Regions from separate parts of the Embleya sp. NPDC008237 genome, predicted to be linked through region 1. Evidence: predicted binding sites of a transcription regulator. Region 1 holds the regulator's gene; each other region holds the start of a gene.
The links. The regulator HrcA, encoded in region 1, represses chaperone genes, less so after heat shock. The targets are predictions, from matches to a motif close to TTNGCACTCNGNNNNNCNGAGTGCNAA.
Positions count from the first base shown of each region.

Region 2: a site for HrcA is predicted at 2,118-2,144, ahead of groL (chaperonin GroEL). Genes of this name have one in related genera too.
Region 3: a site for HrcA is predicted at 2,506-2,532, ahead of groES (co-chaperone GroES). Genes of this name have one in related genera too.

Region 1 covers NZ_JBIBGL010000003.1:523,538-530,974, reverse strand. Annotated here, with positions in the region: gene ACFZBU_RS09265 (phenylalanine 4-monooxygenase) at 77-970, shown strand; gene ACFZBU_RS09260 (WD40 repeat domain-containing protein) at 1,205-2,410, opposite strand; gene ACFZBU_RS09255 (DUF3097 domain-containing protein) at 2,464-3,294, opposite strand; gene ACFZBU_RS09250 (MBL fold metallo-hydrolase) at 3,324-4,079, opposite strand; gene hrcA (heat-inducible transcriptional repressor HrcA) at 4,230-5,246, shown strand; gene dnaJ (molecular chaperone DnaJ) at 5,249-6,379, shown strand; gene ACFZBU_RS09235 (NAD(P)H-dependent flavin oxidoreductase) at 6,602-7,437, shown strand, end outside.
Region 2 covers NZ_JBIBGL010000012.1:7,307-14,743, reverse strand. Annotated here, with positions in the region: gene thrC (threonine synthase) at 1-927, shown strand, start outside; gene ACFZBU_RS28780 (MoaD/ThiS family protein) at 924-1,202, shown strand; gene ACFZBU_RS28775 (cold-shock protein) at 1,626-1,829, shown strand; gene groL (chaperonin GroEL) at 2,303-3,931, shown strand; gene ACFZBU_RS28765 (Uma2 family endonuclease) at 4,131-4,709, shown strand; gene ACFZBU_RS28760 (hypothetical protein) at 4,903-5,286, opposite strand; gene ACFZBU_RS28755 (DUF4031 domain-containing protein) at 5,332-5,601, shown strand; gene ACFZBU_RS28750 (metal-dependent phosphohydrolase) at 5,620-6,282, opposite strand; gene ACFZBU_RS28745 (HelD family protein) at 6,400-7,437, opposite strand, start outside.
Region 3 covers NZ_JBIBGL010000008.1:266,135-273,571, reverse strand. Annotated here, with positions in the region: gene ACFZBU_RS22270 (polysaccharide deacetylase family protein) at 293-1,192, shown strand; gene ACFZBU_RS22265 (methyltransferase domain-containing protein) at 1,249-2,427, opposite strand; gene groES (co-chaperone GroES) at 2,673-2,981, shown strand; gene groL (chaperonin GroEL) at 3,116-4,744, shown strand; gene ACFZBU_RS22250 (SDR family oxidoreductase) at 4,922-5,740, shown strand; gene ACFZBU_RS22245 (WhiB family transcriptional regulator) at 5,847-6,191, opposite strand; gene ACFZBU_RS22240 (response regulator transcription factor) at 6,694-7,305, shown strand.

The DNA of each region.
Region 1 (7,437 bases):
AATTCGACGCATACTGGTTGCGTGTGGGTGCCTCGGCTCGTCCGGCGAGTCGATTCCGATGCGATCAGGAGATGGCATGTTCGAGGAGGCCCAGTATCTGGCCCCGGTCACCCGTAGGGCCGACGGCGGCGTCGAGGTCGAGCTGTCCCGCAGCCACCCGGGGTTCGCGGACGCGGTGTACCGCGAGCGCCGGAATCGGATCGCGGAGCTGGCCTTGGACCACCGGCGCGGCGACCCGATCCCGGAGGTCGAGTACACCGAAGAGGAGCACGAGGTCTGGCGCCTCGTCTCGCACGAGTTGTCCGTCTCCCACGCGGAGTACGCGGTCTCGGACTACCTGGAGGGCACGGCGCGGCTGAAACTGCCGACCGACCGGATCCCCCAGTTGGAGGAGGTCAGCGGCGCGCTGCAACCGCTCACCGGGTTCCGTTACCTGCCCGCGGCCGGTCTGGTCCCGCTGCGCGACTTCTACGGATCACTGGCCGACTCGTACTTCCACTCGACCCAGTACATCCGCCACCACAGCGTGCCGCTGTACACGCCCGAGCCGGACGTCGTGCACGAGGTGATCGGGCACGCCAACATGCTCGCCTCGGACCGGTTCGCCGCGCTGTACCGGGTGGCCGGCGAGGCGGCCCGCCGGGTGGAGAGCCGCGAGGCGCTGGAGTTCGTCTCGAAGGTCTTCTGGTTCACCCTGGAATTCGGCGTCATGCACGAGGGGGGCGCACTCAAGGCCTACGGCGCGGGGATCCTGTCGTCCTACGGCGAGATCCGCGAGTTCCGCACCGTCGACATCCGCGAACTGGACCTGGTGGCGATGGGCACGATGCAGTACGACATCACCCACTACCAGGACATCCTGTACGCGGCACACTCGATGACCCACCTGGAGGACCTCGTCGGCACCTTCTGGGCCACGTGCACCGACGACTCGATCGCCGCCCTGACGGCGTCGGCGAAGACGCCGTAGACCCTTCCCCCGTGGTCGTTCACTCGGTCGGGTGATCGGGCGCCAAACGTCCGGTCACCTGCCCGAGTGGCTCTTCATGCTCGCTGACGCTCTTCTCGGCGCCCAAGGGCGACGACTACACGGAGAGCTACACCGGCCCGTTCGGCAAGCAGATCGATCTGCCCGCGCCGTTCTCGACGGCCTTGGACACCACCAGGTTCGTCTGACGCTCGGCGGCACTTCGGTCGGGGGCGCTCACACCCGCCGTACGAATACCCGGCCGAAGTCGCCGCCCGTGGCCAGGAGGGTGCCGTCGGTGGAGAAGGCCAGGCGGCGTACGCGTTGGTCGTCGTAGCCGGGGAGCGGGCGGCTGGACGCCTCGCGCAGGTTCGCGTCGTACACGTGCAGCGCGCCCGTGCGGTGGCCGCCGATCGCAATCCGCCCGCCGTCCGGCGAGTAGGCCCACGCGTAGCACGTGGCCCAGCCGTTCGGGTGGTGCGGGTTGGTGAAGTGCCAGGCCGGTTCGCCGGTGTCGATCGAGAGTGCGAACGGCCCGTTCACCCGCCTCTGGTTGACAAGGAGCAGGGTCTCGCTCGGATCGAAGCCGAGGTCGCCGATCTCCCACGCGAGCGGCACCCGAGCGGTCGGGCGACCGGTCTCCACGTCCCACACCTCGACCTCGTTGGTCGGATCGTCGGTCGCGTCCCGGTGCCCGTAGACCACACCGCGGCTGACCCGCCACACCGCCAACAACCGGCCCGAGGGCGACAGCGCGGCCCCCCGGCACTCGGTGGTCGCCGACTGCGTCGAAACCTCGAACACCTGCGTGCCGGCCGCGTCCAGGACGCGCACCCGGTCGCCGGCGTCGAACACCACGAGTCGTCGGCGGGCCGCGTCCCAGGACGGCTGCACGGTGTACGGATTGAACAGGGCATCCTCGAACTGCCGGTAACAGGCGAGCTGTTCCTCATGCAGGGTGGTCAGGTCGAGCCGGCGTGTGGCGCCGCCGACCGTGTAGACCACGGCCGTTCCCGTCGCGTCGAACAACACGCTGTCGATGCCGGTCAGCCGCTCGGCCGTCGGCACCGCGTGCACCGTGCGCCGAACCCCGGTGGCCACGTCCACGAGACGGATCGCACCGCCGTAGGCGATCAGCACCGTGTGCCCGTCCGGATGCAGGTCCAGTGCCCGCGACGAGGTCTTGCCCGGCGGCATGAACTCCAGCGCCACCGGATCCTCCGCCCCGCCCAGCCGGACGAACCCGGCCCGCAGCGCCTTGTCCGCCTCCCGCCGCAGCGCGACCACGGCGGCGGCCGGGTCCGTGAACTCCTTGCGCGTCTCCCGGGCCTTCCCGTTCCCCGACCACGCGGCCCGGACGAACTCGGCCCCGGACACGCCGAATCTCCGGTACTTGGGCCCGGCCGAGTCCGGCAGCACGAGCGTGACCTGTTCCTGTCGCATCGGAGCACGCTAGCGCCGCGGCCGGGAAACGGGCATCGGGCGGCGGACGCGACTCACACCTCGGACGGGGATGTCACGAAATCGATCAGTTCCTCCACCCTCCCCAGCAGCGCGGGCTCCAGATCGCGGTACGAATCCACCGCGGCGAGAATGCGACGCCACGCCTGCGGCGGATCCACCGGCCAGCCGAGCGCCGCGCAGACCCCTTCCTTCCACGGCACACCGCGCGGTACGTCCGGCCACGCCGCGATGCCCACCGACGCCGGCCGGACCGCCTGCCACACGTCGATATAGGGGTGTCCCACCACGAGCACCTGATCACCGGTCACCTGCGCCGCGATCCGGCTCTCCTTCGAGCCGGGCACCAGGTGGTCCACCAGCACGCCCAGCCGTCGACCCGGGCCCGGCGCGAACTCGCGCACCAGCGCCGGAAGATCGTCGACGCCCTCCAGATACTCCACGACCACGCCCTCGATCCGCAGGTCGTCGCCCCACACCCGCTCGACCAACTCCGCGTCGTGCCGGCCCTCCACATAGATCCGGCCGGCCCGCGCCACCCTGGCCCGGGCGCCCCGGACCGCCACCGAACCCGACGCGGTCCGCCCGGGAGTGCGCGCGGGTCCGGGCGTGCGCGGGCGGACCAGGGTGACGACCTCGCCGTCGATCAGGAACCCGCGCGGATCCAGCGGGAAGACCCGGAGCCGGCCGTGCCGATCCTCCAGGGTGACGGTGAACCCCTCCGGGGTCTTCTCCACCCGGACCACCGCACCGCAGAAGCCGGTGGACGCCTCCTCCACCACCAGATCGCGTTCGGCCTCGACCTCGGGGACGGGCTTGTCCTTCTTCCATCCCGGGATCAGCGACTCGGGTCCATAGCTGCGCATGAGAGTGACGCTAGCCGGGTGACGGTGCGTCAGTCCGGTACGACGCGCCCGGCGGCGACCTCGGCCAGCCAGTGGTTCTGTCGGATCACGAACTCCTCGTCCACCACCGCACCGTGCCCGGGCAGCCAGACACTCGCGTCCAGCGCCCGGACCCGTGCCAGCGAATCGCTCCACTCGGCGGCGAACGCGTCCGAGCCGAACACCGGCGGCCCGCTCTCCTCCACCATGTCGCCGGCGATCAGCACGCCGCAGTCGGGCACGTGCACGACCACATCGTGGTCGGTGTGTCCGCGGCCCGGCGCGTACAGCACCACCTCGCGCCCGCCCAGGTCCACAGTCACCGGCTGCTCGCGGGTCACCGTGCGGGTCGGCGGCACGATCCGCGCGGCGTTCATCAGCTCCGGGTCGAAGCCGTGCGAGATGCCGCTCGCCCGACCGGCGTCGGCGTACCGCTCGAGATAGGCCGGCAGATCCGCGTGGCCCCAGACCTCGGCGTCGGGGAAGGCACGCAGCACCTCGTCGTTGCCGTAACAGTGGTCGAAGTGACCGTGTGTGTTCACCACCGCGACCACCCGGTCGGGCAATCCGTGCGCGGGCAGTTCGCGGGCCAGCGAGGCCAACAGGTCGGCGGCCTCGTGGTCGTGCGAACCGGTGTCCACGAGCAGGATCCCCTCGCGACCCGTGACGACCGCCACATTCAGTTCCAGGCCGGGCAGCCGGCGGCGCAGGACGCCCGGTGCGATCGGCTCCCAGGTGGCGTGTTTCGGCTGTTCGGCGCGTAGCATGCGTCAACCTTGGCACGGACTCAGGGGTACGGTCCGGATCGGGTGACCCGTACACTGGCACTCGGCGGGACGGAGTGCCAACCAGTGGGACGAACCACCGCCGACGGGACACGGCAACGGGTGGAAGAACGGGTCAGGGAGGTGCGCACCATGCTCGACGATCGCAAGCAGGACGTGCTGCGTGCCATCGTGCAGGACTATGTGGCGACCCAGGAGCCGGTGGGTTCCAAGGCGCTCGCGGACCGACACAACCTCGGGGTCTCCCCGGCCACCATTCGCAACGACATGGCCGCGCTGGAGGAGGAGGGCTACATCACGCAGCCCCACACCAGCGCCGGCCGCGTGCCCACGGACAAGGGCTACCGGCTGTTCGTCGACCGGCTCGCGGGCGTCAAGCCGCTGTCGGGCGCCGAGCGCCGGGCGATCCAGACCTTCCTGGCCGGCGCGGTGGACCTGGACGACGTGGTGGGCCGGACGGTGCGGCTGCTGGCGCAGCTGACCCATCAGGTCGCCGTCGTGCAGTACCCCTCGCTGACCCGCTCGACGATCCGGCACGTCGAGTTGCTCACCCTGGCGCCCACGCGCGTGATGCTCGTGCTGATCACCAGCACGGGTCGGGTCGAGCAGCGGGTGATGGACACACCGGGCCCGGTCGGCGAGAACCTGCTCGCCGACGTCCGCGCGCGACTGAACAGCCGGATCACCGGCAAGCGGTTCGCCGATGTGCCGTTGTTGGTCCAGGATCTCGCCGAGCCGTTCACCGCCGAGGAACGGCCGATCGTGGCGGACATCCTGGCGACCCTGCTCGACACCCTGGTCGAGCACAAGGAAGAGAAGGTCGTCCTGGCCGGGACGGCCAACCTGACCCGTTTCGGCATGGACTTCCCGAACACGATCCGCCCGGTCCTCGAAGCACTCGAGGAGCACGTCGTGCTGCTGCGCCTGTTGGGTGAGGCGACCGACCCGGGCATGGTCGTGCGGATCGGACACGAGAACATGCACGAAGGACTGGCCGCGACCTCGGTGGTCGCCGTCGGATACGGCAGTGGGCAGGAAACGCTGGCGAAGCTCGGGGTGCTCGGGCCGACCCGAATGGACTACCCCGGAACGATGGGAGCGGTGCGCGCCGTGGCACGGTACGTCGGACAGATCCTCGCGGAGTCGTAGAGTTGGCTACCGATTACTACGAGGTCCTCGGGGTGCGGCGGGACGCCACCCCGGAGGAAATCAAGAAGGCCTTCCGCCGGCTCGCTCGGGAGCTGCACCCGGACGTCAATCCGGACCCGAAGACGCAGGACCGGTTCAAGGAGATCAACAACGCCTACGAGGTCCTCTCGGACCCGCAGAAGCGACAGATGTACGACCTCGGCGGCGACCCGCTGTCCTCCGGGGGCGGCGCGGGCGGCGGCTTCGGCCAGGCCGGCTTCGGCTTCAGCGACATCATGGACGCGTTCTTCGGCCAGGCCAGCCAGCGCGGACCGCGCTCGCGCACGCGCCGCGGCCAGGACGCGATGATCCGGATCGAGATCACCCTCGAAGAGGCCGCGTTCGGCACCACCCGGGAAATCCAGGTGGACACCGCCGTCACGTGCAATACGTGCAACGGCGAGGGCGCGGCCCCGGGTACCTCGGCGCAGACCTGCGACATGTGTCGCGGGCGCGGCGAGGTCAGCCAGGTCACCAAGTCCTTCCTGGGCCAGGTCATGACGTCGCGGCCGTGTCCGCAGTGCCAGGGCTTCGGCACCGTGGTCCCGCACCCGTGCCCCGAGTGCGCGGGCGACGGGCGGATCCGCGCGCGGCGCACGCTCACCGTCAAGATCCCGGCGGGCGTGGACAGCGGCACCCGGATCCAGCTCGCGGGCGAGGGCGAGGTCGGCCCCGGTGGCGGACCGGCCGGCGACCTGTACGTGGAGATCGTCGAGGTCCCGCACACCACGTTCCAGCGGCGCGGTGACGACCTGCACTGCACGGTCACCATCCCGATGACGGCGGCGTCGCTGGGCACCAAGGTGCCGTTGCAGACGCTGGACGGCACCGAGGAGATCGACATCCGCCCCGGCACCCAGTCGGGCCAGTCGATCCCGCTGCACGGACGCGGCATCACCCACCTGCGCGGCGGCGGCCGGGGCGACCTGGTCGTGCACGTCGAGGTGCAGACGCCGAGCAAGCTCGACCCCGAGCAGGAGGAGCTGCTGCGACGGCTCGCCAAGCTGCGCGGCGAGGAACGGCCTTCCGGCCAGTTCACGCCGGGCCAGCAGGGCCTGTTCTCCCGCCTCAAGGACGCGTTCAACGGTCGCTGAACCGACGCGCGGCACGCACAGCGCGCGCGGGTGTCCGGGGTGGGTGTGTCGTGATGTCCGCACGCGCCGGACGGGCCGAAATCGGCCCGTCCGGCGCGTGCGCGCGTATCCGCGGCGGACCTGTGCCGCGAGGTCGGGGCGAGGCACGTCCCGGGCTCGGTCGGACCTAGGCTTGGTCGAACGAGGCGAGCCGAGCCGTCCTCCGAGCGAACGGGGAGCATGATGCCGACGACGACCGACCCCACCCGGCTGACCGCGCTGCCGATCGTGCAGGCACCGATGGCCGGTGCGGCCGGCTTCGCCCTCGCGGCGGCGGTCATCCGCTCGGGCGGGCTCGGTTTCCTGGCCGCCGGGTATCGCTCGGCCGACGCGCTGGCCGCCGAGATCGACGAACTGCGCGCGCTGATCGGCGATGCGCCGTTCGGGGTCAACGCGTTCATGCCGCACCCCGTGCCCACCCGCGCCCAGGACGAGCTCACCCGGCGCTACGCGGCGTCGCTGGCCCGAGCCGCCGCGCACTACGGCGGCACCGTCGGCACACCCGCCCCCGGCTCGGAACGCGACGACTGGGACGCCAAGCTCGCGCTGCTGCTCGCCCACCCGGTCCCGGTGGTGAGCTTCACCTTCGGCCTGCCCGACCCCGCCGCGATCACCGCGCTGCGGGCCGCCGGCACGCTGACCGTGGCCACCGTCACCACACCCGAGGAGGCCCGCGTCGCCGCCGGTGGCGGGGTCGACGCGCTGTGCGTACAGGGCGCCGAGGCCGGCGGTCACCAGGGCGGCTTCGCCAATCCGGACGAGCCCGCCCCGTACGGCCTGCTCACCCTGCTCACCCTGATCGCCGCCGAGACCGAACTGCCGCTGATCGCCGCCGGCGGCCTGATGACGGGCCGGCAGATCGAGGCGGTGCGGCTCGCCGGCGCGAGTGCCGCCCAGCTGGGCACCGCCTTCCTGCGCTGCCCGGAAGCCGTCGCGCCCGCCGCGCACAAGGCCGCGCTGGCCGATCCGGCCTTCGACCGCAGCGTGCTCACCCGCGCGTTCTCCGGCCGCTGGGCCCG
Region 2 (7,437 bases), on a different contig from region 1:
AACCCGACGCACTCCTTCAAGGACCGCGTGGTCGCGATCGCCGTCGAGGCCGCACGCACCTTCGGCTTCACCACCCTCTCCTGCTCCTCCACCGGCAACCTGGCCGGCGCGGTGGGCGCCGCCGCCGCTCGGGCGGGCCTGCGCAGCTGCGTGTTCATCCCGGCCGACCTGGAGGCCGGCAAGGTCGTCACGGCGGCCGTCTACGGCGGCGAGCTGGTCGCCATCGAGGGCACCTACGACGAGGTCAACCGGTTCTGCTCGGAGTTGATCGGCGACCCGGCCGGCGAGGACTGGGGCTTCGTCAACGTGAACCTGCGGCCGTACTACGGCGAGGGTTCCAAGACGCTGGCCTACGAGATCGCCGAACAGCTCGGCTGGCGGCTGCCCGAGCAGATCGTCATCCCGATCGCGTCCGGTTCGCAGCTGACCAAGATCGACAAGGGTTTCCGCGAGCTGATCGCACTGGGCCTGGTCGAGGACACCCCGTACAAGATCTTCGGCGCGCAGGCCACCGGGTGCTCCCCGGTTGCGGCGGCGTGGAAGGCCGGCCAGGACGTGATCCGCCCGGTGCGACCGGACACGATCGCCAAGTCGCTCGCGATCGGCAACCCGGCCGACGGCCCGTACGTGCTGGACGTGTGCAAGCGCACCGGCGGCGCGGTGGAGGACGTGACCGACGCCGAGGTGGTCGAGGCGATGAAGCTGCTGGCCCGCACCGAGGGCATCTTCGGCGAGACCGCCGGCGGCGTGACCGTCGGCTGCCTGCGCAAACTGCTCGCGTCCGGCGCGCTGGACCCGGACGCCGAGACGGTCGTGCTCAACACGGGTGACGGCCTCAAGACGTTGGACGCGGTCACGCCGACCACCGGCGCCACCGCGACCATTCGACCCACTCTGGATTCCTTCCGAAAGGCCGGCCTGGCATGAGCGTCTCCGTTCGCATCCCGACGATCCTGCGCACCTACACGGGCGGGGCGGCCGAGGTGTCCGTCGAGGGGACGACCCTCGCCGAGGTCCTGGATGCCTTGGAAAAGGATCACACCGGAATTCGCGCGCGCATCCTCGACGACGAGGGCAAGCTGCGTCGCTTTGTGAATCTGTACGTGGACGACGAGGACGTGCGCTTCGCGGACGGTCTCGCCACGGCCACCCCCGACAAGGGCACCGTTTCGATCATCCCGGCGGTCGCGGGCGGTTGCTGACGCGATAGGCCGACGGTCCCGATCTTCATCGACTCGGGCACGAAACGGAACCGAGAAATCCGCCGCCCGGAGCACCGGGCGGCGGATTTCTTCGTCACCCGGAGAGGGTGATCGTTACACGTGTTTAACCGGGTCCATTTCCCGGCTTTGGCGGCGACGCGTCGGTAAACCCGTGGTCGGGATCACACCCGTTATGTGCGGAAGGTCGCTTTCCTGACGAATTGAAATACGGCTTTCCTGGTGACTCGCGAAGAATGCGGTCTTTATTCACTCGGGAATTCTCGTCCGATTGACCTGTTGCTCCGGGCATCCGTCCGGATACATTCAGCCGCGGTCGTAGCGGAAGGCCGGGTCCTTCTGGATACGAACCCGGAGCTGCGGCGTGCAGTATCCGTGAAAGGGCCAGTAACAGGGGAGTTAGGAATGGCTCAGGGCGCCGTCAAGTGGTTCAACGCGGAGAAGGGGTACGGCTTCATCGCGGTCGACGGTGGTGCGGACGTTTTCGTCCACTACAGCGCGATCCAGATGGACGGGTACCGGACGCTCGAGGAGGGGCAGCGAGTCGAGTTCGAGATCTCGCAGGGGCAGAAGGGGCCGCAGGCCGACATGGTCCGCGTCACCGCCTGAACCAGGGGGCAATCCGCTCCTCTGCTTGAAACGGTCCACACCACGGACTGCACGACACACCGCAGCACACATCTTGTCCGATCCTCCGATTCCCACCGATCCCTTGCCGGATCGTCGAATCGGGTCGATCGGTGACCGGGGCCCGGCCTTCCCGCCACGCGGGGGCCGGGCCCCGGTCGTTGCGCGTCCGGCCCCGGGCCCGCCCGCGACCCGTCGTCTCCGGTGCGGCCCGCCCCACGTGCGACACACGCGGGCGTGCACGCGGACGGGTCGAGACCTCCCGTTGCGCTTGCACTCGGCATGGTCGAGTGCTAATCATTGGCGTTAGCACTCTGGATGTGAGAGTGACAGAAACGGACCGGGCCGGTGAGGCTCGGCACCCGTGAGGGAGGGATCCTCGCGGTGGTCGGGTCGTCCGTCGCGGGCGCCAGTGCGGTCCGGCACTCACCCCCGTTCTGGGAGGACTTCACCACATGGCCAAGATCATCGCGTTCAACGAGGAAGCGCGCCGCGGCCTCGAGCGCGGGATGAACCAGCTCGCCGACGCCGTCAAGGTCACGCTGGGCCCCAAGGGCCGCAACGTCGTGCTCGAGAAGAAGTGGGGTGCGCCCACCATCACCAACGATGGTGTGAGCATCGCCAAGGAGATCGAGCTCGAGGACCCGTACGAGAAGATCGGTGCCGAGCTGGTCAAGGAGGTCGCGAAGAAGACGGACGACGTCGCCGGTGACGGTACGACGACCGCGACCGTCCTCGCCCAGGCGCTCGTTCGCGAGGGCCTGCGCAACGTGGCCGCCGGCGCGAACCCGATGGCCCTCAAGCGTGGCATCGAGAAGGCCGTCGAGGCCGTCTCCGAGCAGCTGCTCGCGCTCGCCAAGGACGTCGAGACGAAGGAGCAGATCGCCTCCACCGCCTCGATCTCCGCCGCTGACCCCCTGATCGGCGAGATGATCGCCGAGGCCATGGACAAGGTCGGCAAGGAAGGCGTCATCACCGTCGAGGAGAGCAACACCTTCGGTCTCGAGCTCGAGCTCACCGAGGGCATGCGCTTCGACAAGGGCTACATCTCGCCGTACTTCGCGACCGACATGGAGCGCATGGAGGCCGTCCTCGAAGACGCCTACGTGCTCATCGTCAACTCGAAGATCACCTCGGTGAAGGACCTCCTCCCGCTGCTGGAGAAGGTCATGCAGTCGGGCAAGCCGCTCATGATCATCTCCGAGGACGTCGAGGGCGAGGCCCTGGCCACGCTCGTCGTCAACAAGATCCGCGGCACCTTCAAGTCCGTCGCCGTCAAGGCTCCGGGCTTCGGCGACCGTCGCAAGGCCATGCTCGGCGACATCGCCATCCTCACCGGTGGCCAGGTCATCTCCGAGGAGGTCGGCCTCAAGCTCGACACCGCGGGTCTCGAACTCCTCGGCCGCGCCCGCAAGGTCGTCGTCACCAAGGACGAGACCACCATCGTCGACGGCGCCGGTGACTCGGACCAGGTCGCGGGTCGGGTCAACCAGATCCGCGCCGAGATCGAGAACTCGGACTCGGACTACGACCGCGAGAAGCTCCAGGAGCGCCTCGCGAAGCTGGCCGGCGGCGTGGCCGTGATCAAGGCCGGTGCCGCGACCGAGGTCGAGCTCAAGGAGCGCAAGCACCGCATCGAGGACGCGGTGCGCAACGCGAAGGCCGCCGTCGAGGAGGGCATCGTCGCCGGTGGTGGCGTGGCCCTGCTCCAGGCGTCCACCATCGCGTTCGACAAGCTCGAGCTGGACGGCGACGAGGCCACCGGCGCGAACATCGTGCGCCTGGCCGTCGAGGCCCCGCTCAAGCAGATCGCGGTCAACGCCGGCCTCGAGGGCGGCGTGGTTGTGGAGAAGGTGCGCAACCTGACCCCGGGTCACGGCCTCAACGCCGCGACCGGCGAGTACGTGGACCTCATCGCCGAGGGCATCATCGACCCGGCGAAGGTCACCCGTTCCGCGCTGCAGAACGCCGCGTCGATCGCCGCGCTGTTCCTGACCACCGAGGCCGTCATCGCCGACAAGCCGGAGAAGAACGCCGCTCCGGCCGGCGGCGGCGCCCCGGACATGGGCGGCATGGACTTCTGATCCACTGAGGATCGGTGGTCCCGACCCACGGTCGGTTGTTTTACGGAAGAGGCGGTCCCTTTCGGGGGACCGCCTCTTTCGCGTTTCCGCGTGTTCGAAGCCGTGTTCGCTCGTTCGAGTGGCGATGGCGACTTACCCTGAAACGGTCTCCGGGCGGCCGTAGCGTCGTTCTCGTACGACATGGATCGAGGTGGGCGAGGTGGACGAGTTGACCGCACCCGTGATCGAAGTGACCACCGCCTGGCGCGACATCGTGACCATGTGGAAGGAATTGGAGGCGCCCGAAGGCTGGCGCGCCGAGTTCGACGGAGAGAACATCACGATGTCGCCGCCTCCGGGACACAGGCACGAATTGATCGCGGACGACCTCCATTGGCAGCTGCGCCGGGCCGCCCCCGAAGGATGCGGTGTCTTTCAGCATCTCGGCGTGGAGATCATGTCGGTCGGTCGGCTGTGTATTCCCGACCTGGTGGTGGTGGCACGGGAAGACGTCGCCACGCCGACTCCGGCGGATCGGGTTCTTCTCGTCGCCGAGATCACCTCCCCGAGCAACGCGGACACCGATCGTGTCGACAAGCTGCGGGCATACGCACACGGGCCGATTCCGCTCTACCTGCTCGTCGATCGCTGGGACAAGGACGGCCCGGCGGCGACGTTGTACTCCGAGCCGGACGGCAAGGTCTACCAGCGCATCCAGCGCGTCGATTTCGGCGGATCGGTCGCCGTCCCCGGGCCCTTCGGTATCGAACTGGACACCTCGGACTTTCCCTCGAGGTAATACGGCGGAGAGGTCTTCGGACCCGCGCGCCGCCGACGCCGAGGAGCAGCGGCGCGCCGAGCGCACGCTGGACGACGCCGGCGCCCACCCGGTGGCGCCGGCCCCCGGAGCACTCGCACGCCGGTGTCACCGTGGGCCGGGCGCAGAGCGAGCGGCTGGTCGGCGCGTACGCGGTCGGTGGCGAACGGCCGATCTACGCGTCGTTGACCGCACGTTCGTTCGGTGGCTGAGTCGGGGCGAGGCCGCCGAGCGGGGCGATCACCTCGGCGTCGCGTTCGCAGACCCAGTGCGGGTCCTCCCCGAGCTCGGGTTCGAGGTAGAGCGGGTGGTCGTCGTGCCGCGGGCACGGCGGCCACACCGTGCCCTGTTCGGTCAGTGCCTCCTGGACGTCCTGCCCGATCAGTCCGGGGACGTACGCGGCGCCGTCGGGCCACTGCTCGACCCACCACTTGCGCTCGACCAGGGCGTGCTCGACCACGGTCACGGTCTCGGGGGTCTCGACGCCGTGCGTGCGCAGATCGGCCAGGACCAGGGCGCGGGCGGTCAACAGGGCGGCGTCGGTCGGATCCTTGCTCATGGTCCACAAGTGTGCGTGATCGCGACGTATACGAGAATCGAGCGTGTGGCTCTCCTCATCGATCCCCCGGCCTGGCCCGGACGCGGGCGACTGTGGTCGCACCTCGTCAGCGACGTCTCGCATGCCGAGCTGCACGCGTTCGCCCGCGCGCTCGGCGCGCCGGAACGTGCGTTCGACCGGGATCACTACGACGTCCCGGCCGACCTGTACGCGCAGGCACTGGCCCAGGGGGCCGAGCCGGTCTCCAGCCGGGAACTGGTGGTCCGGCTGACCGCGGCGGGCCTGCGCCGGCGCAAGCGGTACCGACCGCGCTGACGGTCGGCGGCGGGTCGGTCAGGACTGCTGACGCGGGATGGTGCCCTCCAGCCGCTCCAGCTCGGCGCGCATGTTGTAGCGGGCCGCCTCCTCGTACCGGGCCGCGCCCAGTCGGGTGTGGAACAGCCGGGGCAGCGACATCAGGTCGCGCAGTACCGCGGCGCGGGCGGCCCGGAACGCCTCGTCCGGGACGAACGCGTACTCCTCGCGGACCGCCGCCGTGTACGCCTCGTAGCGCTCGCGGTCGGCGGCCAGGATGGCCAGGTCCGCATCGCACAACACGTGCGCGTTGTGGTCGGACTCCCCGGGCGCGTGCTCGGCGGTCACCCGGACCAGGCGCACCGTCTCGGCGACCAGGGCCGGCGCCACGCCCGCCTCGCGCAGGCCGCGTTCGGCCAGCCGCGCGCTGCGCTCCTCGTTGTCGGCCCGGGCGGGGTCGTAGACCGCGTCGTGGAACCACGCGGCGAGCATGACCGCGTCGGCGTCGTCGGCCTCGTAGGCCAGCTCACCGATCAGGTCGAGCACGGTGCGCAGATGGTCGGTGTCGTGATAGCGGCGGTGCGGCTCGGCATAGCGCGCCAGCAGGCTCTCGACGACGGCGCCGGCCTCGGCGTGCTCACCGACGAGCCGGGCCCACTGGTCCCGCAGCGTCACGGTCGCGGACTCCTGGATGCGTTCCACCCGGCCAGCATGGCAGAACGAGCGAGCGAAGCCGACCACCAACCGTTCCGACACACGCGGTTCACTCGTATCGGATGCCGATCGCACGCCGAATCACCGGCCGGGATCGCCCGCCGATCAGCCGGTGCCCACCGATGCCGTCAGCGGCTCCGGGAGCGGGCGGGCGTGCAGCACGACCAGCCCGGAGACCGCGCGGGTGAGCACCACATAGAGCCGGCGCAGTCCCTGGGTCTCGGCGTCGACGATCTCGGCCGGTTCGGCGACCGCGACGTGGTCGAACTCCAGACCCTTGGCCAGCGACGCGGGCACCACGCTGATCCGGGCCTGTTCGCCGTCGCCGTCCGCGCCCAGGACCCGATGCGCGACGGCGCCCGCCCGCAATGCGGCGGCCACCTCGGCCACCCGCGCGTCGGCGCAGATCAGGCCGATCGAGCCCTCGTGGTCGAGCAGTTCGACGGCCGCCTCGGCGGATCGCGCGGCCAGTTCGTCGGCCGCGACCGCACGCAGTTCCAGTGCGCCCGCCGCCTGGCGGACCGAGGACGCGGGCACCAGGCCCGGTGCGATCAGCGGCAACAACCGACTGGCGAACTCCAGGATCTGCAGCGGCACTCGGAAGCCCCGGGTCAGCTCCTCGATCCTGGCCCCCTCGTGTCCCAGATGCCGCAACGTTTGTTGCCAGCCGGGGGTGGCCCACGGCGTGGTGCCCTGCGCGATGTCGCCGAGCACCGTGGCCGAGCCGGTGGAGCAGCGCCGACCCACCGCACGCAACTGCATCGGGGACAGGTCCTGCGCCTCGTCGATCACCACATGCCCGTAGCCGCCGGTGCGGTGGAGCAGGTCGGCGGTCTCGTCCACGAGCACCGCGTCGGCCACGGTCCAGCGGGCGGATCCCACCCCGCGCGGCGGCGTGGCCCAGCCGATCGCGGCCTGTTCCTCGGCGCTCAGCACGCCGTCCGCGCACGCGGCCCGGAAGTCGGCGTCGCCCAGCAGCCGGAACACCAGCTTGAGCGGGTCCACCGCCGGCCAGATCGCGTCCACCGCCGCCTTGACCGGCCGGCTGCGCGCGACCGCGTCCTGGACCCGGTCGTCCGGGGACTCGCCGCGCTCCTCCATCTTGGTCAGCAGCGCGTGTGCGATGCGCTGCCGGAGCATGTC
Region 3 (7,437 bases), on a different contig from region 1:
GCGGAGTCGGTCACGGGCCGACACCGGCTCCGGGCGCGCTCTCGGTCCGCGCAACACCCGACCCGCATCCGACGAGGAGGCCATTCGCAAGCCGGACGCGGGTCGAGTGCCTTGGCTGATGGCTGCGTGCCGCCGCACGTGCCATTGGCCTTGCCGGGAGTGTGCCCAGCTCATCGGCTGCTCAACAGTCCTTCGACAGTCCCTTGGACAGGGCTTGTCCGGACCGTGACAGGCCGCCGCGGCGCGTAGCGTGGGCCGGATCCGACCAGGCGAGCGAAAGGCCCCGGCGACAGTGGTGCATCGAACGGTACAAAAGCGGCGGCGTGCGGCCCTCGCCTCGATCGGGGTCGGCGTGGCCGGCCTACTGCTGGTCGCACTGACCGGCTGCGGCGGCTCCGACGACACCGCGTCGGTGAAGGCGAGCGGGCGACCCTCCGACGGCGCGGTCACCGGCCCGGGCCCCGCCAAGCCCACCCCCGCCGCGAAGCCGGACACCCCGGGCGCCGACTCGGCCGTGCTCGCCGCCAAGTGGAACCTGAAGCCGTTCGCGCCGCCGCCCGCACCGCCCGCGGTCAAGCCGATCAAGGCCGGCGGGGCCAAGCCACCGGTGGTGGAGAAGATTCCCACCCAGGAGAAGATCGTGTTCATCACGATCGACGACGGGGCCGAGAAGGCCCCCGAGTTCCTGGACATGATGCGGGACCTGCGGATCCCGGTGTCGATGTTCCTCAACGACACCTACGTGCGGCAGGACCCGGAATACTTCCGCAAGCTCCAGGCGCTGGGCGCCACGGTGCAGAACCACACGCTGTCCCACCCCGACCTCAAGACCCTGAGCGCGGACGCGCAGAAGCATCAGATCTGCGGACAGCAGGACCGGCTCGCCGAGATCTACGGCAAGCGTCCGACGCTGTTCCGCCCGCCCTACGGCAACTGGAACGCGACCACGCAGACGGTGGCCGGCGGCTGCGGCGGGATCGACGCCATCGTGAAGTGGCAGGAGTCGATGCAGATCAACGACATGCAGTACGTCGGGGAGAAGAAGCTGCACCCGGGCGACATCATCCTGGCCCACTTCCGCGGGCCGAGTGAACTCAAGGGCACCACGATGACCGAGATGTTCGGCAACATGCTGCGCAAGATCCAGGCCCAGGGCTACACGATCGCCCGCCTGGAGGACTACATCGGCTAGCCAGGCTTTGTCCGGCGGTCCCGGCGGGGCCGCGGGACGGGCGGAAGGCCGCCCGCCTACGCCGTCGACACCGGTTGCCCGATCAGCATCGTGGGCGCGCCCGCCACCCGGGTCAGCAGCACCGTGGCCGCGTTCGGGCCGGTCGGCCTGACCCGGCGGCGGACCTCCTCCGGCTCGACCGCCGAGCCGCGCTTCTTGACCGTGAGGTTGCCGACCCCGCGCTCGCGCAACAGCGCCTTGAGCCGCTTCAGGTTGAACGGCAGCACGTCGGTGATCTCGTACACGCTCGCGAACTCCGTGCCCACCAGCCGGTCCGAGGTCAGGTAGGCGATCGTCTCGTCCACCAGGTTGCCGTCCACCAAGTCGCCGACCTCGGACACCAGGTGCGCCCGGATCACCGCACCGTCCGGCTCGTAGAGGTAACGGCGGATCGGGCCCACCGGCGCCGGGCGGGCCCGGCCCGAGGTCAGCGCCGCGCCGCCGGGCAGCACGGTGGCGCGCAGGGCGGTGTGCGCGAGCCGGCCCCACCACAGCACCGCCTCCTTGACGTCGCCGCGATCGGAGACCCACTCGGCCTCCATGCCCGCGGGCACGATCTCGTGCGGGATGCCCGGCGCGACCTTGGCCGCGCCGCAGGGCACCCGGGCGGCGAGGGTGGTCAGGAACGAGAACGGCGGCGCGTAGGCCTCCGGGTCGAAGGTGCGTCCGCGTGCGGTGCGCCGGGCCGGGTCGATCAGGGCCGCGTCGTAGCCGTCGAGGTCCACCTCGGTCACGTCCGCGCACTCGACCGTGAGCAGCCGGGCCAGGCCCAGCGCCTCGGCGTTGGCCCGGGCCACCGCGCAGGTCAGCGGGTCCAGGTCGACCGCGTGTACGGCGATCCCGGCGCGGGCCAGCGCGAGCGCGTCGCCGCCGATGCCGCAGCACAGGTCCACGGCCCGGTCGATGCCGCCGGCCGCGACCAGCCGGGCGGCCCGGTGCTCGGCCACCGAGGTACGGGTGGACTGTTCCAGCCCATTGGGGGTGAAGTACATCCGCGCCGCGTCCGCGCCGAACTTGGCCCGCCCGCGCTGCCGCAGCCGGGACTGGGTGAGCGCCGCGGCCACCAGCTCGGGCGGGTGTTCCCGACGCAGCCGGGTGGCCAGCGACAACTCGTCGCCGACCGCGTGGTCGGCGAGCAGGTCCAGCAGCGAACGGCCCTCGTCGGTGAGCAGCGCGGTGAAAGCTTCGGTGTGCACGCGGTCATTCTCGCCGAGCGAGTCGGCCCGCCGATTCGACGGCCACCGGTATGAACAATGCGATCCGACGCGCTGAATCTGGCACTCTGGTTGACGGAGTGCTAACCGCCACCTAGTGTCTGTGCTGGCACTCTCCCCATGAGTGTGCCAGTGCGATACGAGCAGGTCCGGCACCCGCGACGACGGATCTGTCCCATCGCCGACAGACATTTTTCCGTGAGATCTCCGAAGGGGGAGGTCGCATCGTGACGACCGCCAACACCAAGGTTGCCATCAAGCCGCTCGAGGACCGCATCGTGGTTCAGACGCTTGAGGCCGAGCAGACCACCGCGTCGGGTCTCGTGATCCCGGACACCGCCAAGGAGAAGCCCCAGGAGGGCGTCGTCCTGGCCGTGGGCCCGGGTCGTTTCGAGGACGGTCAGCGTCTGCCGCTCGACGTGAGCGTCGGTGACACCGTGCTGTACAGCAAGTACGGCGGCACCGAGGTGAAGTACAACGGCGAGGAATACCTCGTTCTCTCGGCCCGCGACGTGCTCGCGATCATCGAGAAGTGACATCGCGCTGACGCGCCGGAACCGGTGACGGTTCGACGACCCCGCCCCGGATCGCCCTGCCCTCGCGGCCGGTGGACCCGGGGCGGAGTCGGTTGTACGACGTCGACTAGCAACCTTTAAGGACGAAGACCCTCATGGCGAAGATCCTCCAGTTCGACGAGAAGGCCCGACGGTCGCTGGAGCGCGGCGTCAACGCGCTGGCCGACACCGTCAAGGTCACGCTCGGCCCGAAGGGCCGCAACGTCGTGATCGACAAGAAGTTCGGTGCCCCGACCATCACCAACGACGGCGTGACGATCGCCCGTGAGGTGGAGCTCGAGGACCCGTACGAGAACCTCGGCGCGCAGCTGGCCAAGGAAGTCGCGACCAAGACCAACGACATCGCGGGTGACGGCACCACCACCGCGACGGTGCTCGCCCAGGCGCTGGTGCGCGAGGGTCTGCGCAACGTGGCCGCCGGTGCGGCCCCGATGGACCTGAAGAAGGGCATCGACCTCGCCGTCGCCGCGGTGTCCGAGCAGCTGCTCAAGACCGCCCGCGCGATCGACGGCAAGGACGACATCGCCGCCGTCGCCGCGCTCTCGGCGCAGGACAAGCAGATCGGCGAGCTGATCGCCGAGGCCATGGACAAGGTCGGCAAGGACGGTGTGATCACCGTCGAGGAGTCCCAGACCATGGGTCTGGAGCTGGAGTTCGCCGAGGGCCTCCAGTTCGACAAGGGCTACCTGTCGCCGTACATGGTCACCGACCAGGAGCGTATGGAGGCCGTCCTCGACGACCCGTACATCCTGATCCACCAGGGCAAGATCTCGGCCATCGCCGAGCTGCTCCCGCTGCTCGAGAAGATCATCCAGGCCGGCGCGTCCAAGCCGCTGCTGATCGTCGCCGAGGACGTCGACGGCGAGGCGCTGTCGACCCTGGTCGTGAACAAGATCCGCGGCACGTTCAACGCCGTCGCGGTCAAGGCCCCGGGCTTCGGCGACCGCCGCAAGGCGATGCTGGAGGACATGGCGATCCTGACCGGCGGTCAGGTCATCGCCCCCGAGGTCGGCCTCAAGCTCGACCAGGTCGGCCTGGAGGTGCTCGGCAGTGCCCGTCGCATCACCATCACCAAGGACGCGACCACCCTGGTGGACGGCGCCGGCGACGCCGCCGCGATCGCCGACCGGGTCAAGCAGATCAAGCGCGAGATCGACGACACGGACTCCGACTGGGACCGCGAGAAGCTCCAGGAGCGCCTCGCGAAGCTGGCCGGCGGCGTGTGCGTGATCCGCGTGGGCGCGGCCACCGAGGTCGAGCTCAAGGAGAAGAAGCACCGTCTCGAGGACGCGGTCTCCGCGACCCGCGCGGCCATCGAGGAGGGCATCGTCGCCGGCGGCGGCACCGCCCTGGTACACGCCGTCTCCGTGCTCGCCGACAACCTCGGCCAGACCGGCGACATCGCGACCGGCGTCTCGGTCGTGCGCCGCGCCGCGGTCGAGCCGCTGCGCTGGATCGCCGAGAACGCGGGCCTCGAGGGCTACGTGATCGTGAACAAGGTGCAGGAGCTCGGCGTCGGGCACGGCTTCAACGCCGCCACCGGCGAGTACGGCAACCTGGTCGACTCGGGCGTCATCGACCCGGTCAAGGTGACCCGTTCCGCGCTGCAGAACGCCGCGTCGATCGCGTCGCTGCTGCTCACGACCGAGACCCTGGTCGTCGAGAAGCCGGCCGAGGAGGAGCCCGCCGCGCACAGCCACGGCGGCCACGGCCACTCGCACTAGTTTCACCCGCGACACCCCCGACGGGCCCGACCGCTTTCCAGCGGTCGGGCCCGTCGGCCTTTCCGGTGCCGGCCCGATCTGCGAGAGTGCCCGGAGCCGTTGACTGACGGTCCGTCAGAAGCCTGGTCGGGCGACTGTCGTCGAGCACTGTCGGTCGAGCACCATCGAAGGAGAAGCATGGGTACCTACGCGATCACCGGCGCGGCCTCGGGCCTGGGCGCCGCCACCAAGGCCCGGCTGGAGGCGGACGGTCACCGGGTGATCGGCGTCGACCTGCACGACGCCGACGTCGAGGTGGACCTGAGCACCACCGAGGGCCGCACCGAGGCGATCACGAAGGTCACCGAGCTGTCCGGCGGCGTGCTCGACGGCTTCGTGCCGTTCGCCGGGCTGGCGGCGGCCACCGGGCGCTCGGGCGGCCTGCTGGTGGCGGTGAACTACTTCGGCGCGATCGCCCTCCTGGAGGGGCTGCGCCCGCTGCTGGCGGCCGGGACGAACGCGTCCGTCGTGCTGATCAGCTCCAACTCCACGACGGCCCAGCCGAACTGGCCGGTCGAGGTGGCCGAGTTGTGTCTGGCGGGCGACGAGGCGGGCGCGGCGAAGGCCACCGAGGCGTTCGGCGAACTCGCCGCGCTTCAGGCCTATCCGGCGAGCAAGGCCGCGCTCGCGTGGTACGCGCGGACCAGGTGCGCCGAGTACATCGCGGACGGGATCCGGCTGAACGCCATCGCGCCGGGCCTGATCGAGACCCCGATGACGGCCGAGGGGCGCAAGGACCCGCTGACCGCCGAGGGCATGGAGATGTTCCTGAGCACGATCCCGGCCGGCCGGGGCGGCCGACCCGAGGAGATCGCCGCGCTGGTGGCGTTCCTGCTCGGCGGCGAGTCGACGTTCTTCGTCGGCTCGGTGGTCTTCTGCGACGGCGGCACCGACGCGGCGTTCCGGGGCAAGGACTGGCCGAAGGTGTGGGAGATGGACATGTCCGCGTTCGGATAGCCGACCGGCCGGCCGCACCCGGTGACACGTGCGTGACGAGGCTCGGCGGCCGGCCCCCGATCGGGGGCCGGCCGCCGAGCCTCGTTCGGTTGTGGCCTTCGATGTCTCAGTGCCTCAGCGCCTCGGACCCGCGGTGCGCCACGGCTGCCGCCGCCCGCTCCGCGGCGACCCCGTGCCGGCGGTCGCTGTCGAGTTCGACCCGTTCGTCCTCGGTGAGCCCGCCCCATACGCCATACGGCTCGCGCACCTTGAGGGCGTGCGTGGCGCACTGGCGACGGACCGGGCACCGCATGCAGACTTCCTTGGCCGAAGCCTCTCGGGCGACCCTGGCGGCGCCGCGCTCGCCTTCGGGATGGAAGAACAGTGCGCTGTCGACTCCGCGACAGGCTGCCGAGAGCTGCCAGTCCCACAGATCGGCGTTGGGGCCGGGGAGTCGCGAGAAATCAGCCATGACTCGTCCCTCTTGCTTATCGCGTACGAGTTGTCGGTGAGCAGGGTTGCCACCTCGGGTGCAGACCGTGCAGAACAGTCGTGATCAAGCGATCAGAAGTAGGTGCGACTGTGTCACGAATTGATCAGTTCCAATCCTAATTCCCACTTATGCACCTAAAGCAGAAAAAATTACTCACTCTGGTGGCGTATGGGGGCGCAGGGGGGCGTGAGTGGGCGCAAACCGGCGGGATTCGGAGCGGCGACGCCGTGGAATGTGACGGTGGGTGCGCGAGGGATCACCCCTGCGTGTCCTCGGGGTTGGTCGTGTCGTTGTCGTAACGGCGGAGCGGAACTCCCCCCGTAACCCTTTCGAGTGATGCTCGTTGGGGTGGGTGAAGCGGTTGGCGACGAAGGCGGTCGGGGTCGAACCCCGTGCCCCGTCCTTCGGGACCGCCGCAAAGGAAACGGTACGTACAGGCGTGGAGGCTCAACGTGACGCGGATCCACTGCGGAGGCCGGCGATGACGACCGTCCTGGTCTGCGACGATTCCCCGCTGGTCCGGGAGACCCTGCGGCGGGCGGTGGCCACGGTCCCCGGCGTCGAGAGGGTGACGACGGCCACGAGCGGCGAGGAGGTACTGCGGCGCTGGGGCGCGGAGCGGTCCGATCTCGTCCTCATGGACGTGCGGATGCCCGGGCTCGGCGGCGTCGAGGCGGTGCGCCGCCTTCTGGCCGGCGACCCCGGCGCACGGGTGATCATGCTGACGATGGCCGAGGACCTGGACGGTGTGGCCCTCGCGGTCGCCGCCGGGGCTCGGGGATATCTGCACAAGGACGCGTCGCGCGCGGAACTGCGCGCGACCGTCTCCCAGGCGCTCGCCGATCCGACCTGGCGGCTCGCACCCCGGCGACTGCGCTCGCCGGACATGGGCGTGGCGCCGACCCTGACGGCACGTGAGATCCAGGTGCTCGAAGGCATGAGCCACGGGCGCAGCAACGCCGAGATCGGGCGTGAGCTGTTCCTGTCGGAGGACACGGTCAAGACCCACGCACGCCGGCTGTTCAAGAAGCTGGGCGCATCCGACCGGGCCCATGCGGTCGCGCTCGGATTCCGGTGGGGACTCGTGCGATGACGCACGCACGCGAGGACTCCCCCGGCCGTGGGGGCCCGGGGAGTTGCTCCCCGGGTGGGCACGGTCGGTGGGGACTTGTGCGATGACGCGCGTGCCGGCGGCCCCCGACGGGCGAGGGTCCGTGCGGTGATT